Regions from separate parts of the Lactobacillus isalae genome, predicted to be linked through region 3. Evidence: predicted binding sites of a transcription regulator. Region 3 holds the regulator's gene; each other region holds the start of a gene.
The links. The regulator NrdR, encoded in region 3, represses ribonucleotide reductase genes. The targets are predictions, from matches to a motif close to ACACNATATATNGTGT.
Positions count from the first base shown of each region.

Region 1: QM512_RS08250 (deoxynucleoside kinase) is a predicted target of NrdR. The motif match lies at 943-958, and genes of this name have one in related genera.
Region 2: pnuC (nicotinamide riboside transporter PnuC) is a predicted target of NrdR. The motif match lies at 1,188-1,203, and genes of this name have one in related genera.

Region 1 covers NZ_OX443569.1:1,690,152-1,692,430, forward strand. The annotation lists gene QM512_RS08245 (glucosamine-6-phosphate deaminase) at 59-778, shown strand; gene QM512_RS08250 (deoxynucleoside kinase) at 966-1,616, shown strand; gene QM512_RS08255 (deoxynucleoside kinase) at 1,638-2,279, shown strand, end outside.
Region 2 covers NZ_OX443569.1:1,451,667-1,453,945, forward strand. The annotation lists gene QM512_RS07200 (PAS domain-containing protein) at 1-312, opposite strand, end outside; gene pnuC (nicotinamide riboside transporter PnuC) at 387-1,157, opposite strand; gene QM512_RS07210 (mucin-binding protein) at 1,650-2,279, shown strand, end outside.
Region 3 covers NZ_OX443569.1:1,232,551-1,234,829, forward strand. The annotation lists gene QM512_RS06065 (DnaD domain protein) at 1-1,148, opposite strand, end outside; gene nrdR (transcriptional regulator NrdR) at 1,156-1,620, opposite strand; gene coaE (dephospho-CoA kinase) at 1,626-2,222, opposite strand; gene mutM (DNA-formamidopyrimidine glycosylase) at 2,219-2,279, opposite strand, start outside.

The DNA.
Region 1 (2,279 bases), 460 kb from region 3:
AGACCAATTTTATATTTTATAATGGACTAGACCAATGAATGAGGAGGTATACATAATTATGAAAATCATCGTAACTAAAGATAATATTGAAGGCGGCACTAAGGCATTTGAAATTATTAAAAAGGGAATGGAAGATGGCGACAAAGTTTTAGGATTAGCAACTGGCTCTTCCCCAATTCCAATGTATGACGATATGTGCGACAGCGACTTAGACTTCTCTGATATGACAAGTATTAACTTAGACGAATACTATGGCTTAAATCCAGACAACGATCAAAGCTACCACTACTTCATGCAAAAACACTTATTTGATAAGAAGCCTTTCAAGCACTCATATATTCCAGACGGAATGGCAAAGGATATTGACGAAGAAGTTGATCGTTATAACGACATTATTGCTGAAAATCCAATTGATATCCAAATCTTAGGTATCGGTAGAAATGGACACATTGCTTTTAACGAACCAGGGACTCCATTTGGCAGCTTAACTCATAAAGTTCAATTAACTGAGAGCACCATAAAAGCAAACTCTCGCTTCTTTGATAATGAAGACGAAGTTCCTCGTCAAGCTATTTGTATGGGAATTCGTTCAATTATGAACAGCAAGAAGATTGTTTTACTTGCTTTTGGTGAATCAAAGCAAGACGCAGTTAAAGCATTAGTCGAAGGCCCGGTTACTGAAGAAGTTCCTGCATCTATTTTGCAAGATCACCCAGATGTTACAATTATTTGCGACGAAGTAGCCGCAGCAAAACTTGATCCAAAATACAGAAATTAATCCTCATTTAATAAGACCGTTTACTTTGGCGAATTAATCGTTTTTTCGATTAGTTTGCTTTTTCTTTTTGCGCTTTTTTTACGTGTTCGCTTGACAACTAGTCATAATTCATTTTTTAAAAAGAGCTTGCTTACCTACCAGATATTGAATTACACTATTAAAGCAAACTATATATTGTAGAAAGAACGTGATGACAGTTATTGTATTGAGCGGGCCTATTGGAGCCGGAAAATCCAGTTTAACCAGTCTGCTTGCAGAGCATCTAGGCACTCAAGCATTTTATGAAGGTGTAGATAATAATCCAATTTTGCCACTTTATTATAAAGATATGGCACACTACACTTTTCTCTTAAATACCTATCTTCTAAATCACCGTTTGGCTCAAATTAACCAAGCTATTCGCGATCATAACAGTGTGTCTGATCGTTCAATTTATGAAGATGCATTATTTTTCAAAATGAATGTTGATAGTGGTATTGCCGACCCTACTGAATTCAAAATTTATGATAGTTTACTTGAGAATATGATGGAACAAGCTCCTGGCAACCCTAGCAAGAAGCCAGATCTTCTTATTTATATTCATGTATCTCTTGATACGATGCTTCATCGAATTCAAAAGCGCGGTCGTACATTCGAACAATTATCAACTGATCCAGGCTTAAAAGACTACTATGCTCGTCTTTTGTCTTATTACGAGCCTTGGTATGAAAAATATAATGCATCCCCTAAGATGATGATTGACGGCGATAAATATGACTTTGTCGCTGATGAAGATGCACGAAAAGAAGTTATCAGTACAATCGATCAAAAGCTTGCTGATCTAGGTAATTTGAACTAGTTAACGAATAGAAGGAACGTGATGACAGTTATTGTATTAAGTGGGCCCATTGGAGCCGGAAAATCCAGTCTAACAGGTATTTTATCTAAGTATTTGGGTACTGATCCCTTTTACGAAAGCGTAGATGACAATCCTGTTTTGCCATTATTTTACGAAAACCCAAAGAAGTACGCATTTTTATTGCAAGTTTATTTCTTAAATACTCGCTTTCAAAGTATTAAGTCAGCATTAACTGATGATAATAACGTACTTGACCGTTCTATCTACGAAGATGCACTTTTCTTCCAAATGAATGCCGACATTGGCCGTGCTACTAAAGAAGAAGTAGATACTTATTATGAACTCTTACATAATATGATGAGCGAATTAGATCGGATGCCTAAGAAGAACCCAGACCTTCTTGTCCATATCGATGTATCGTACGATACAATGCTTAAACGTATCCAAAAGCGTGGTCGCAACTACGAACAATTAAGTTATGACCCAACCTTAGAAGATTACTACAAGCGTCTACTTCGCTATTACAAGCCTTGGTATGAGAAGTATGACTACTCACCAAAGATGACTATTGATGGTGATAAATTAGACTTCATGGCTAGTGAAGAAGATCGTCAAGAGGTCTTAAATCAAATTGTTGCCAAGCTCAAAGAAATGGGCAAACTT
Region 2 (2,279 bases), 220 kb from region 3:
TTGATCAGAAAAGTGCAATTCTTTTTCCTCACCTGTGCTTAACTTGTGGAATATTTTTTCTAATTGTTTCTTTTCTTGTTCTGTTTTACCCAAAGAAGTAATATCTTTTCCAAGCTCCGGCGGATTATAATTCATCCCTGGTATTTGCTTATAATAAGTAAATTCTCCAAGCTTATTAAAAGCAAGAAAGTTGCTGGGAAAAGAAGAAAGATAGTCATTCAATTCATCTACTTTCATCAATCCCGCGTTTAACTTCACATAGTCTTCATTGCTAGCTGCATGATTCAAATTCTTTTTCCAATTTTCATTCATCTTATCTTTCACACCTCATAAACAAAAAAAGCATGCCGAATTCGACATGCTAATTTTAACTTATTTGATTTCTATTAGTCTTTAATAGCTTTTAATCCTTCACGTTTTCTTCCCATATTAAACCATGGTGAAACAGTAAAGGCTAAAACGTCATTAACAACATAAATTAAGGAGTTAACAGCCATTGCTAAAGTTGCATCTCCTTGTGCGTATGTTACGCCCCAAAGAATTAATTGGAAAATTCCACTGGCAGTCCACCAGAAGTATTGGTTATTGTAGCGCAAGAAGCACATAATTCCAGCAGTTAATGAAATAGCGAAACTAATTGCATCAATCCAAGGACGTGGATCATTAGTAAATTTACCAATTAAGTAGCCAGAAACTGCGTAAACAACTAAGGTACCAACAATGGCAATAATCCATTCTTTTGCACCGAACTTACGTAAGTGGTTCTTAGTATCATCATTCCAAGATCTAACTGAAATAATAACTGGCAAATCTAAAGTTAAAATATAAGCAATTTGTTCAAAAATTGATAAGTAGTTTTTAGCAGCTAAGCCTGCATAGATAAAACAAGCTGCAGAAATCAAACCAAGCCAACCATTAATTGCCTTAGTAGCATTGATTGCTAGCACACATAAGGTTCCAAGTAGAGTACCAATAAAAGTAATCACTGTTAAAGTAGTAATCTTATTTTGAATCAAAATGGCTAATTGAAAACCAAAAGCAAAGAACCAAAGCATATAGTTTTGAACTGGCCAGCCGTGCAATTGCTTAAATAACCAAACGAAGTAGTTATCCTTTCTTTCCTTATGATCTTCTTGTAATGATGTTGAATTATCCATCCATTAACTCCTCTTTCTCTATTTTAGGTCACACAATATATTGTGCCTTATCCGCTCTTTTCTTCAAAAAGCATCTGTATCTAGTATAGTAGTTAAAAATTTCAAAACAAGAGTTTACATCTTTAGACAAATATGCGGTACATCGTTATCTTAATTTAAAAAAGCGCTTTCTACCTTTAGTAATTAGTCTTTCTAAAAGATTAGAAAATCTTTTTTTATTTTTAAATTTCAATTTTCTACCCAAGTTCATCGATAATTTATTTTAAAGCCAATTTTTTAATAACGTTTTTTAATTACTTGCTTATTTTGCTATCTGTAAAAATTTATAGATACTTATCTTTTACCATTTATAGCTAGCCTTTTATTGAATAAATAAAAATATATAGATTAATTTATTTTTCTAATTTCATTATTTAAAGTTGAGTTATAATTTTTTTAGAAAGTAAAATTGTTATTTTATATATAAAATAATTGTAATCGAGGAAAGAAAAAATGTCGCATAAGAATGATTTATCTTTTATCGCTAAACTTAATGGGAAGCAAAAGTTTAGCTTTAGGAAACTTTCAGTTGGATTAGTTACTGTTGCTTTAGGTACCACTTTCTTCTTAGAAAGTTCTCATACTGTTCGAGCAGCTGAAACAGATGCTTCAAATCAAAATATTGCTAGCCAAGAAAATATTTCCGAATCTACTAAATCAAGTACTTTAAATATTCAAAAAAATAATACTAGCAAAGACAATAAAAATGACGTAAAAGCTTTACCCACTCAAGAACAAACATCTGCGAGTCAGACTAATAAAAATAGCGAAACTAATAATCGAGAGCTTAACGTATTAGCTACCAAATCAGAAACTCAAAATAATAAAGCTACTCAAGCAAATATTCTTGAAGAAAAAGTTCAAGCTACTAATGACACGCAAGCTACAGCCGTAACTATTACAGGAGCTGAGCCTAACAAGTCCATGATGGCTAATGTTACTCAAGGCTCAATAAACGTTCATGTTAATACGGAGAAAAAGAATCCAATTACTATTAATAATGGACAAAAAGTTACAGTTTCAATTAGTGATACTAATAATTTACTACGTTTTGGCAGCACTCCTTCTAAGAGTAACTATTTT
Region 3 (2,279 bases):
GTAGTAATCCCTTGTTGAAGCCAATCATTAGCAATACGATCAGCTAAGTTATTGTTTAAAACTGAATCATATTCAAAACAAGTATGAACAATTAAATTAATTAAAGGCGGCGTTAGTCCCATTTGATCTTGCAAACGGAAGATAACTTTCTTTTCATTAGCAGTTACATAACCGCCCTTTTTCTCCTTTAATTCATACAAATAATCTGTCGGCACTTTACTATCTACTGCTCGAATTAAATCCGCATCGGTTTTAGATAGATTCTTAATTGCTTTTTCAGCATTCTTTGGCGCTTGTCGCAATTGCTTTTTAACCATTTCTTTATTACGGTTGAGACCAAAGTTTTCATTAACAGCATTTTGAATTGCATACATGTTCAGCTTTTCTGAACCAGCTGACATAGTAATTAAAGCAGTGTCTACAAATTCTTGTTCAGTTAAGTGGTAAAAATCAATAATTTGTTTAATTTCTACCTGATGCCTTAAAACTTCTTCTTTCTTGATATGGTAACTCTCAAATAAATCAACCAGAAAGCTCCAATCAATTTTTACTGGCTCATTGCCTAGTTTTATTTCTCCCTTAGCTTCTTTAGGGACTTCACTTGCGGCTTCTTTAACTTCAACTGGTGCATCGATTGCATTCTCAGCACTTAAGTGAAAAACATCAAAAAATCCACTCGTAACTTCTTTAGCATCCTTTAAACTAGCAAAGATCCGTGGAGTAAATTTTTTCACTAACTTATTAAAGGCTACAGTACCCACTCGCTCTAATAATAAACTTGAAAGTAAAAAGGTATGAAAAAATTCGCCTGCTGAAGGAACTTTCTCCACTTCAAAAATTAAAACTTCTCCTAAAACAGGATTCGAACCCAAAAATGTCTTAACTAAACCAGTTGCTTCTAAATGATGCAGTGTTGAAAACAGATCTTCTAATTTCAGGTTCGTCTGATCTTGAAGTTGATATAAGGTTTTATAATCTTTAGCAAAAGGGACCTCATCAAATTCCTTAGTCAAAGTTATATATAGACCAACCCCCTGTATTCCAACAAGAGGCTCAAAAAGAGTCGTTAACACTCTGATATTCTCTTCATTAATAGCAACTTGATTAGCTACATAAAAAGGCTGCTTAGGATCAGCACTTTCAAACACAGGTTACCTACTCCTTATCATGTTTAGCCATCATATCTTCCATGGCTTCCATAAATCCTGAGACATCTTTAAATTGACGATAAATACTTGCAAAGCGAATGTAAGCCACATCATCTAAATTAGCTAACTCTTTCATTACCAAGTTACCAATATCTTTAGATGAAATTTCATTAAGACCTTGTTTTCTAATTTCATTTTCGACGTGGTCTACCAAAGTATCTAGTTGTTCGCTTGAAATTGGTCGCTTCTGGGCAGCCATCATTACACCATGCAAGATCTTATCACGGTTAAAGGCCTCACGGGTGCCGTCATTTTTAATTACTAATAAAGGTGAACGTTCCACTCTTTCAAAAGTTGTAAAACGAAAACCACAATTTTCACATTCTCTACGTCGTCTAATTGCTCTATTTTCATCGCTTGGACGAGAATCAATTACTCTTGAAGCATTCTTGTGACAGTTTGGACATTCCATTTTCTCTACCTGCCTATCTCTTGTAATAAATCAGATAATTTTTTCTCTAAGTCACCTATTGTACCAGTATTTGCTACAACGTAGGTAGCTCTTTTTTCTTTCTCTCTTAGTGGCATTTGATTATTAATTCTAGCTAACGCTTCTTTTTTAGTAAAATTATTTCTTTTCATTAAACGCTTAATTTGCAACTCAGGTGAAATAGAAATAACTAAAACCCCATCACATAAGCTTTCAAAGCCTGATTCAAACAGCAAAGGAACATCAATCACAACTAATTTTTCTTTTTCTAAGCTATAGTGCTCCATTTGTCGTTTAATTTCTTGATGGACAAGTGGGTGCGTTAAATCATTAAGCTTTTTTAGTTTAGCTTTATCATTGAAAACTATTTCGCCTAACTGACGCCGATTAATTGTTTGATCATCATTGAGGATATTAGTTCCAAAACAAGCAACTACTGCATTATAGCCACTTTGACCTACTTCCATTATCTGGTGCGCAATCAAATCTGAATCAATAATTGGAATATTTTTCTTTTTAAAAAAGTCATCAGCTGTACTTTTACCACTGGCAATTCCACCAGTTAAGCCTAAAAAATATGTCATTTGTATAACACCTGACAATGCGGACAAAAGGTCGTGCCGCGTCCGTTTACCTTAATC